Linked DNA regions of Metallumcola ferriviriculae. The protein of the gene in region 2 interacts with the protein of the main gene of each other region in a pairwise test. Links are inferred from orthologs where the notes say so. Each region holds a gene or a part of one and is shown on either strand. Other genes may lie near its edges.

What was found.
Region 1: the proteins of ndk (region 2) and MFMK1_RS02725 interact in binary tests that used the Escherichia coli proteins (3 or more experiments, as listed by UniProt). The link is inferred for Metallumcola ferriviriculae from one-to-one orthologs.

What each region holds. Positions count from the first base shown.
Region 1 is NZ_CP121694.1:523,870-527,978, reverse strand. What follows is about bases 1-2,882. They hold MFMK1_RS02725 (uracil-DNA glycosylase), read left to right. Parts: upstream 1-1,045; coding sequence 1,046-1,720; downstream 1,721-2,882. Other genes in these bases: MFMK1_RS02710 (hydrogenase large subunit), read right to left, coding at 2,876-2,882; MFMK1_RS02715 (NADH-quinone oxidoreductase subunit B family protein), read right to left, coding at 2,377-2,847; MFMK1_RS02720 (ArsR/SmtB family transcription factor), read right to left, coding at 1,975-2,319; MFMK1_RS18465 (anti sigma factor C-terminal domain-containing protein), read right to left, coding at 629-730; MFMK1_RS02735 (YckD family protein), read right to left, coding at 121-450. Outside these bases: more of MFMK1_RS02710, read right to left, coding at 2,883-4,109. UniProt on the Escherichia coli protein: Excises uracil residues from the DNA which can arise as a result of misincorporation of dUMP residues by DNA polymerase or due to deamination of cytosine.
Region 2 is NZ_CP121694.1:179,945-185,281, reverse strand. What follows is about bases 1-2,751. They hold ndk (nucleoside-diphosphate kinase), read left to right. Parts: upstream 1-1,026; coding sequence 1,027-1,476; downstream 1,477-2,751. Other genes in these bases: MFMK1_RS00975 (hypothetical protein), read left to right, coding at 2,736-2,751; MFMK1_RS00980 (transcription repressor NadR), read left to right, coding at 2,009-2,533; MFMK1_RS00985 (thioesterase family protein), read left to right, coding at 1,604-1,993; ftsH (ATP-dependent zinc metalloprotease FtsH), read left to right, coding at 1-1,010. Also shown: more of MFMK1_RS00975, read left to right, coding at 2,752-2,936; MFMK1_RS00970 (sodium:solute symporter family protein), read left to right, coding at 2,938-4,416; MFMK1_RS00965 (hypothetical protein), read left to right, coding at 4,572-4,865; MFMK1_RS00960 (formate--tetrahydrofolate ligase), read left to right, coding at 5,103-5,337. UniProt on the Escherichia coli protein: Major role in the synthesis of nucleoside triphosphates other than ATP. The ATP gamma phosphate is transferred to the NDP beta phosphate via a ping-pong mechanism, using a phosphorylated active-site intermediate.

The sequences.
Region 1 (4,109 bases), 340 kb from region 2 along the record:
AACATAGTCCGTGTTTAAAGAATAGTGGTCAGGAGGCCTGCCTGCTTCAGTAAGGTTTAGTCCCATGTGCAACAAAAAAAGAGTTCTGCCCCAATTGTTTAGGGCAGCCCCCACTTAACACTACTGGAAATGCTTTCTTTTACATTTACCCCGTTGTGGGATAAAACCGTTTTGTTCAAGCCTCTCATAGCGTTTTTCCAACCGAGACATAATCTTATCTGCTTTTTCTTGGGGAATGACTCCATACTCAACATATTTGGATATCACTTGTTTCTTCTTATCAAGAATCTCTCTGTGAAGAGTCGCTAACTCTTTCTTTTGGGTTTCAGTTAACTGTACAGTCACCTTTCCTGGATCCGCTGTTACATCTGCTGCTAGCGCCGGGAATGCTCCCAATACTGCTACAAACATAAACATAGAAACCGCCAAAGTTATCCAAAATTTTTGCATGAAAATTCACTCACTCCTTTCTCAGTTGGTATTGTTATTTTCCGCAGTTTTTTTTATTTTCATGTAAAATCGCAGTCAAATTTAACTTCCCAATAAATAAGCATTATCCCTAAAGTTAGCATATTAAATAACAAGAAAATCTTTTAAAGAACTTCCCAATCGCAAATTTTTGAATAATCTATTTTTCCCAGTTCCATAACTTTACTTCACCCAGATGTATTCCAGCAATCCATGGCTCTTCCTGTAACTTCAATATTTCTTTCGTGGGGCCCGTAACCACTATTCCATAGATTTAATGCCATTTGTTTTTAAATAATCAATACGCTGTGAAATTTTTAAATCACCTGTTGTAGCAATGCGGTTTGCTATTTCTTTGTAATTCTGTAACAGTTTGAGGGTATTGATAAATCTGTCGCTTTTTTTGTATTAAAAAAGCGACCCCTTACTTCTGGGTTAAAAGAATCCTCTGTGGTGTGCGTTGTCAGCATTCTCCTCCTGTCCATACAATTCCTCTAATTTTTTACGGTCATCACCTCTTAGTTTTAACCCTAAACTAGCTGCGATTTTTTTGGTATAATTTATTAGGGTGATTTATATGCAAATATTAGAAAATGATTGGCATTTTTTATTGGAAGAGGAGTTTGAAAGAGATTACTACTTAAAACTTAGAAAGTTTCTGATAAATGAATACAGAACAAAAACTGTATATCCAGATATGTATGATATATTCAACGCTTTACACTTTTCAGAGTTTAAGGATGTAAAAGTAGTTATATTAGGTCAGGACCCGTATCATGGTCCCAGTCAGGCCCATGGTTTGAGCTTTTCTGTAAAACCAGAGGTGTCAGCGCCCCCTTCTCTTATGAATATCTACAAAGAACTGCATAGTGATTTGGGCTGTTATATCCCTAATAACGGTTACTTAAAGAAATGGGCTGACCAAGGGGTTATGCTTCTTAATACTGTATTAACAGTTAGAGCAGGACAAGCAAATTCTCACAAAAATAAAGGCTGGGAAAATTTCACTGATAAGATAATTCATTTATTAAATGACCGGGAAGAACCTACCGTTTTCATATTATGGGGAAAGAATGCTCAATCTAAATTAGGTATAATAAGAAACTCCAGACATTATATAATAAAATCCGTTCATCCAAGTCCACTATCTGCACACCGAGGTTTCTTTGGAAGCAAGCCTTTTTCTAAGGCTAATAAATTTCTTAATACAATAGGCAAGGAACCTATTGACTGGCAAATTGAAAATATATAAAGAAGTATAACAATCACCCAATTACACATAGACGCCTCTGGCATATGCTATATTATTGGGGCTATGCCAAATTAGTAAAAAAATTTCTTAATTTAAAAAGAATTATAACCCTAATGGGTAAGAATTAAAGCGATAACCCAGGTGGTTACATGCATATAGAAAAAACCAGAAGACTGAGATAATGTATCTCATCTTCTGGTTTTTTTATTACATTGCTTTAGCCAAAACACCATGTTTTTCAGTGCCCTCCTATTTTAGCCTCTGGTTTTATTAATTTCCTGTTTAATTTCTTTCCACTGCGAAAGGGTTTCAGCTAAATGATTGTCAAAAATTCGTCGAGCATCGTCTAATAGCTGAAAAATAAGCGGATCTTTTACAGAATAGGTAACCTTAGTCCCTTCCTTAATACCGACTACTATATTTTTCGCCCGTAACTGGGCTAATTGCTGACTGACTGCTGAGCCTTCTAAATTTAATATCTGGCTTAGCTCATTGACATTCTTATCCGCTGAACGTAGGTTTTCTAAAATACCAATGCGAGCAGGATGAGATAATGCTTTAAAGAAATCCGCTTCAAATTGAAATAGTTCTTTTTGCAAGTCATTAACCTCCTTGATAATGATTTGCTACTTTCCATCTTACCATATTTTTTCAAATCAAACTACTGATTTTCTTAGGTTGCGCGTTAAAACATCCAATATTTCCTGTGGGGATGGTGGACAACCGGCAATTTTTATATTAACCGGAACAACCTGTTCTACTCCACCCAAAGTAGCATAGCTATTTTTAAAAATGCCTCCATTACACGCACAGTCTCCCACAGCAACGACTTGTTTAGGGGCAGGGGTAGCCTCAAACGTCTTTACCAGGGCAACTTGTAAATGTTTGGTCATAGATCCTGTTACCATCAGAATATCGGCATGCCGGGGTGATGCTACAAAATCCAAACCATAACGTTGCAGGTCATAAACGGGATTTAATAGGGCATTCATCTCCCAATCACAACCATTACAAGATCCGCAATCGACATGACGAATATGCCAAGAACGACCAAAGTTTTTATTTTTCTTCTGTTTAGGTCTAGTAACTATTCCAACCCGCCATGACTTCATAAAAATCCCAAACATATCTTCACCCCTTTTAGCTTACTTACTTCTACCGATCTGTACAAGCATAGCACAACTCAAAGCTTTTATTAATTAGAGGAAAATCTGGCACAAGATTTCCTTGGACAGCTAAAGGTACTGCCGGCCAATTACAGTAAGAAGCGGAACGAATGCGATAGCGATAAACGGTATTATTTGGGCCAATCATTACCCAATGCAGGTTGCTGCCACGAGCTGATTCGCTCCAACCCAGAGCCGCTTGGTAAGGAAGTAACTCTCCCACAGGATGTACTACCGGGCCGGTAGGTATCTGACAAATCAACTGGGATATTATTTTAAAAGAAGTTACCGCCTCATTGATACGTACTTTAAATCGAGCCAATACATCTCCCGCTTCTTCTCTAGCCACCTCAAAGTCCAGCTGCCCATAAATGCCATAAGGGAAATCTTTTCTCCAATCCTTGGTACAGCCAGAGGCTCTAGCCGCAGGTCCAACTACCCCCAGATCCTGCACAGCTACCAAAGATAGCCTCCCGGTACCCCTCAACCGCTGGATCAAAGAGTCGTGATCTAGTAAAACCTCAGCCAAGTCAATAAAATCTTCTGTTAATTGCTTCAATTGAGTATCTAAAGAAGCAAGCTGCTGATCAGCAATGTCCTTCTTCAAACCACCAATAGTATTAATTCCTCTTAAGAACCGGCTGCCGGTCAACCCCTGGTTTAACTGCAAAATCGCCTCCTTGATGCGGTTACCATGACTGGTTCCTAACGCTAGTCCTACTCCAGCGCAAATATTACCCACATCGCCAATGTGATTGTATAATCGTTCCATTTCTAATAATATTGCCCTGATAGATAATGCTCTATCGGGTATTTGGACATTCCCTATGCGTTCAATAGCGTGACAAAAAGAAACACTATGGGAAAAAGCGCATGCACCGCAAGTTCGCTCTGCCAAAGCTAAGACACCGGCTAAAGTACTGCCTTCTGCTAGCTTTTCTACTCCCCGGTGAGTATAAAATAACCTGGCTTCCAAATTGAGAACAGTTTCCCCGGCCACGCTGAACCTAAAATGCCCTGGCTCAATTATACCGGCATGAATCGGCCCAACCGGTAGATAGAAAGGTCCACTTCCCTTTATTTCACCAAAATGGTAATCAGGAGACGGCATCTTTTCTAAGGAATCTGAATCAAAATCCTTGCGGAGGGGATGGGTTCCTTGTGACCAATCATGATGAAGAACCAAGCTCCTTGGGTCGGGATGGCCAACAGGTTTTAATCCA
Region 2 (5,337 bases):
ATATTTTAGACCCGGCACTTTTGCGTCCGGGACGTTTTGACCGCCAGATTACGGTGGATGTTCCGGATGTGACAGGCCGGGAAGCGATTTTGGGCGTCCATGTTAAGGGTAAGCCAATGAAGGAAGATGTAAGTCTCGGAGTGCTGGCTAGACGCACGCCCGGGTTTACCGGTGCAGATTTAGCTAACCTAGTTAATGAAGGGGCATTATTATCTGCCCGTAAAGGCGATACGACAATTAGCATGGAATCCCTAGAGGATTCAGTTGAGAGAGTAATTGCCGGCCCGGAGAAGAAATCTCGGGTTATCAGTGATTATGAACGCAGATTAGTGGCCTATCACGAAGCAGGCCACGCATTGATCGGGCACTACCTGCCGCATACTGATCCGCTGCATAAGGTGTCTATTATTCCCAGAGGGCGTGCGGGTGGATATACACTGCTGCTGCCCAAGGAAGATCGGCGTTATATGACCAAATCGCAAATAATGGATCAGGTGACCATGCTTTTGGGTGGTCGTGTTGCTGAAGCGCTGGTGCTTAAAGAAGTAAGTACCGGAGCGCAGAATGATTTGGAGCGGGCCACCGAATTGGTACGCAAGATGATTACAGAATTTGGTATGTCCGATGCACTGGGCCCGCTGACTTTTGGCAGAAAGCAGGAACAGGTATTTCTTGGCCGGGACATATCCCGTGATCGCAACTACAGTGAAGCGGTAGCCTTTTCGATAGATAAGGAAGCAAGAAAGATTATGGATGAGCGTTATAATCAGGCCAAGCAGCTATTAATGGACAACATGAAGGCACTGCACTTGGTCGCCGAGAACCTCATGCAAAAAGAAACGCTGGAGGCAGATGATTTCCAGCAGTTGCTGGAAAATTTGGATGGGGATTCCGTCACCAAGGGAGATCAAGAAGATAATAGCAGCGACTGGGAGGATGATGGAGTTGGCGAACGCCCCCGACCTCCTATTGGCGGGCCGGACACGGTCATAACATTTAAATTTAAATAATTGGAGGGGAACCTTTATGGAACAGACATACGTAATGATTAAACCCGATGGCGTACAACGAAATTTGGTGGGGGATGTTATCGGTAGGTTTGAAAAAAAAGGGTACAAGCTTGTAGCGATAAAATTATTACTATTAACCGAAGAGCAAGCTAAGGAACATTATCGTGAACATGTTGGCAAACCATTTTTCCCCGGCTTGCTGGGATACATCACCTCGGGTCCTGTGGTGGCCATGGTATGGGCAGGGAAAGATGTGGTGAGCGCTGCCCGAAAGATGATGGGTAAAACCAATCCTTTGGAAGCGGAACCTGGTACCATCCGAGGCGATTATGGGTTAGATATCGGACGCAATGTAATACACGGCGCTGACTCTGTGGAAAGTGCTCAAAGAGAAATCGCCATTTACTTTAAGGAAGATGAAAGCACCTCTTACGAAAAGACGATAGAAGAGTGGCAATACGAGTAAGGCGCGCCCGGGAATGAATCCCGGGCTCTTTCTTGATGTATATGAGATTATCGGCTGTGGATAATTTTCTATACATGGGGGTTGGTGTGGTGTAAGGGGCATTTAAAAATCAAGTGGAGGGGTCATAATGAGTAAATTAAAGGTAGGCTTGGCCGGCGAAGCCGGAGAAACGGTGACCAGAGATAAGACTGCTCAGGCATATGGAAGCGGCCAGATAGAGGTCTATGCGACCCCCGCAATGATTGGTCTTATGGAAAATGCTGCTTTAAGTGCGGTTGATCACTTGCTGGATGAGGGAAAGACTACGGTCGGCATCTCTATTTCCGTGAAGCACCTGGCCGCTACACCTGTGGGATTCCCTGTCAAGGCAAAAGCTAGTCTAAAAGAGATTGATGGCGGACGACTGGTCTTTGCTGTTGATGCTTATGACAGTAATAAAAAAATTGGTACAGGAGAACATCAACGGTTCATAGTGGAAACAGAAAGGTTTTTAAATAAGGCAAAGAGTTTAGAGTAAAGGGGGTGGACGCAGTTGAATGCCGCTAAACGGAGGGAAAAAATTGTTCAATCTTTAAGCGAGACGCAAAGGCCTATTACTGGAGGAGACTTAGCAGAAAGTTTTGCGGTGAGCCGGCAGGTGGTTGTCCAGGACATAGCTATTCTTCGTGCGCAAGGGTTTGAGATACTTGCTACCCCACAGGGCTATATCTATCTCTCTCCCGCATCAAACCAACTCTTACAGCGCACATTTGCATGTCAACACGATTTAGAACGTACCCAGGAAGAACTAAATATTTTCGTTGACTGCGGTGGGACTGTGGTAGATGTTATTGTCGAGCATGCTATCTATGGGCAGATATCCGGTTCTTTAATGTTAAAGTCGCGGGACGATGTAGAAAACTTTTGCAATAAAATAGAACAAAGCGGGGCGGCACTTCTTTCATCATTAACTGAGGGTGTCCATCTGCATACCATCAGATCAGAGGAAGAAAGCGTGTTTGACCGCATAGAAAGGAAGCTGGAAAAAACTGGCCTGCGCCTATTAAATGAACAATAGCGTCGATTTTCTTCTGACGTTAGTATTATGCTCAAAGATCATTTCGGTCTTGTCAACGGGAAGGGGCTCTGCTATAATAGTGCTTAATAGAGGGGCGCCTTTTTTTTGCTCGGAGGTGTAAAGACAGCTGGATACTCACGGTGCTCATTATAAATAAGGGATTTCGGGGATAACTAAAATCAAAGGAAATGGGGGAATGGCAGTGGTAGAAAATAAACATAAGCAAAAACATATAAGAGGGTGGACGCTCTTTTTCCTCGCTTTAGTTATTCTGGGGTACGTGGTTCCGTTCACTCTTTTGACATCGGTGGCTAAAGTATATGGTGCATTTTTGTTTTGGGCTGCTTTTGCCATAGTGGCCGTTATAGCAGTGGGAATATTAACTGCAGGTTGGAGGGACTGATATGAGTCAGACACATATTTATACTGCTTTAGCTATCTATATTGTATTAGGAACAATTGTAGCATTTGTCTCTCGTCAAGGAATGGGTAAGTCTATGACTGATTATTTTTTGGCCGGCAGGACGTTAGGTGGCTTTGTCGGGGCATTGACCTATAGTGCCACTACTTATAGCGCTTTCATGATGGTGGGTTTAGCAGGCCTCACTTTCACCGGCGGTGTAGGGGCGATGGGGTTTGAACTGATATATTTATCTGGGCTGGTACTGGTGGCGTTTTTTGGGCCGCGTTTTTGGCTAGTGGGGAAAAAGTATAACTACGTTACGCCGGCGGAAATGTTAGGGCACCGCTATGACAGCAGGACTCTTGCCTTAGTTGCCGCGGTGGCGTACAGCATCTTTCTAATACCCTACAGCGCTGTTCAGTTAATGGGGGTAGGCTACCTGGTTACGGGCATGTCCGGCGGCAGCATCTCTTTCATGACCGGGGTAATATTGGCTACGATTCTTGCTATTATCTGGGCGTGGATTGCCGGGCTTCGTTCAGTCGCATGGACGGACTCGCTGCAATCACTTTTAATGATTATCGCTTCATTGGTGGTTGTTTACACGGTGGTTTATAAAGGGCTAGGAGGATTTGGCTCTCTGGCCAACACCCTAGAAAATGACTATCCCCAGTGGTTAGTGGTACCGGGGCCCGGTTTATTCTCGTTTAAAACCTTTTTGGGATTAAGTCTGCCGTGGTTTTTCTTCAGCATTAGTAATCCTCAGGTAAGTCAGCGCTTATTTGTGCCTAAATCCATGAAAAGCATGCGGTTGACGGTTATGGGATTTTTGGGGTTTGGCCTCATCTATACACTGGTTTCTATAATATGGGGTTTTAGTGCCAAGGTGCTTCTGCCCAATTTAGAAAACGCCGACTTGGCTACACCGACTTTGCTGGCGCTGCCTATTGTCCCTAAAGCATTAGCGCTGGTAGTAATGGTGGGTATTACCGCCGCTGCGATATCTACTATTGACTCAATTTTGCTGACATTATCATCGGTATTGTCCAGGGATGTTTACGGCAATTTAAGGAAAGATACTTCTGAAGCCAAACAACTGAGGTTTGGCAAGCTCGCGATACCGTTCATTGCCGTTTTGGCCCTTCTCTTTGCCAGATTAAAGCTAGGGCTGATTGCGGTATTGTCTGTAGCTTCTTCTGCTGGACTTCTGGTTACGGTACCGGCTATTTTTGGTGCCTTCTTTTGGAAACGGGGTACGGCAGCAGGGGCCATCACCTCGATTTTAGGCGGTGGAGCGGTCAGTATTTTTCTTCAGTTTAGCGGGTTTAAGCCATTGGGGCACTGGCCCGGGGTATGGGCACTGTTAGTTGCGACAACACTTTACTACTTGGTAAGTTATCTAACACAACCACCCGAACAGGTAGCGGAGGAATTTTTAGGGTACCTAAGCAAGGAGTTGAAGGAAAAGGGTGTTGTTTAAAGGGAAAAAGAGCTCAATAGGCATTAAATAATTAAGGTAAGCCCCGGAAGGGGCTTTTTTTTGCATGACAAGTTAGAGTTTACAATATAATAAAGGGTGAGAGGGGGGAGAAAGGTGGGGAGATAATATTCACCATCTGCTTGGATACTGATGATATGCGTTTAGCGGATTTCATCGCTGCCAGACTGCAAAAAACAATAAGTAAAGCAGATGCTTTTTTTGCCGCTCAAACAAGTGCAGATAGTCAGGCTGAGGTGGTCTGCAGGATAATTAATCAGACGCGGCTAAGGCTGTGGCAGGTGCTGGAACAAGCGGAATTAGATGCTAAGAGTGTAAATGTAAACATAGTAGAGACATACCTCGAGGGTAGGTTATCCCTTGATTCCTCGATGAAGGAGCTATCACATTTTCTAAAGTGCCGCCTGATTGAGGTAACTCCTATTAGTTAGCAGTACTGGTAAAAATTTTTCCGCTTTTGCAGGAAATGAATAAAATTAAGAGAAATATTTAAATGTTAGTGCAATTTAGAAATGGACATACATTAAGTTGTTTGGTATTGGTTTTTACTGAGGAACTTTGTTATTGAAGGGTGCGTTGAAGGGGGGAAAGTTTTAAGTTTTTTTCTTTTGTTGCGATGTACAAGATGAGGAATTTTTTATTTTTACTATTGAAAGGAGAGATATTTAATGCCGTTTGATCCAACAAAATTAAAAGATTGGCAAATCGCCGAAGAGGCGGAAAAATCCCTGCCCACAAATGAAGACTGGATAGAAAGATTAGGGCTGGAAAAAGATGAACTTATCCCCATGGGGAGGACTCCTAAACTTGATTTCATCAAGATTATGGACCGGATGGAAAACAAACCTGACGGTAAATTCATTGAAGTTACCGCCATTACTCCTACACCGCTGGGTGAAGGTA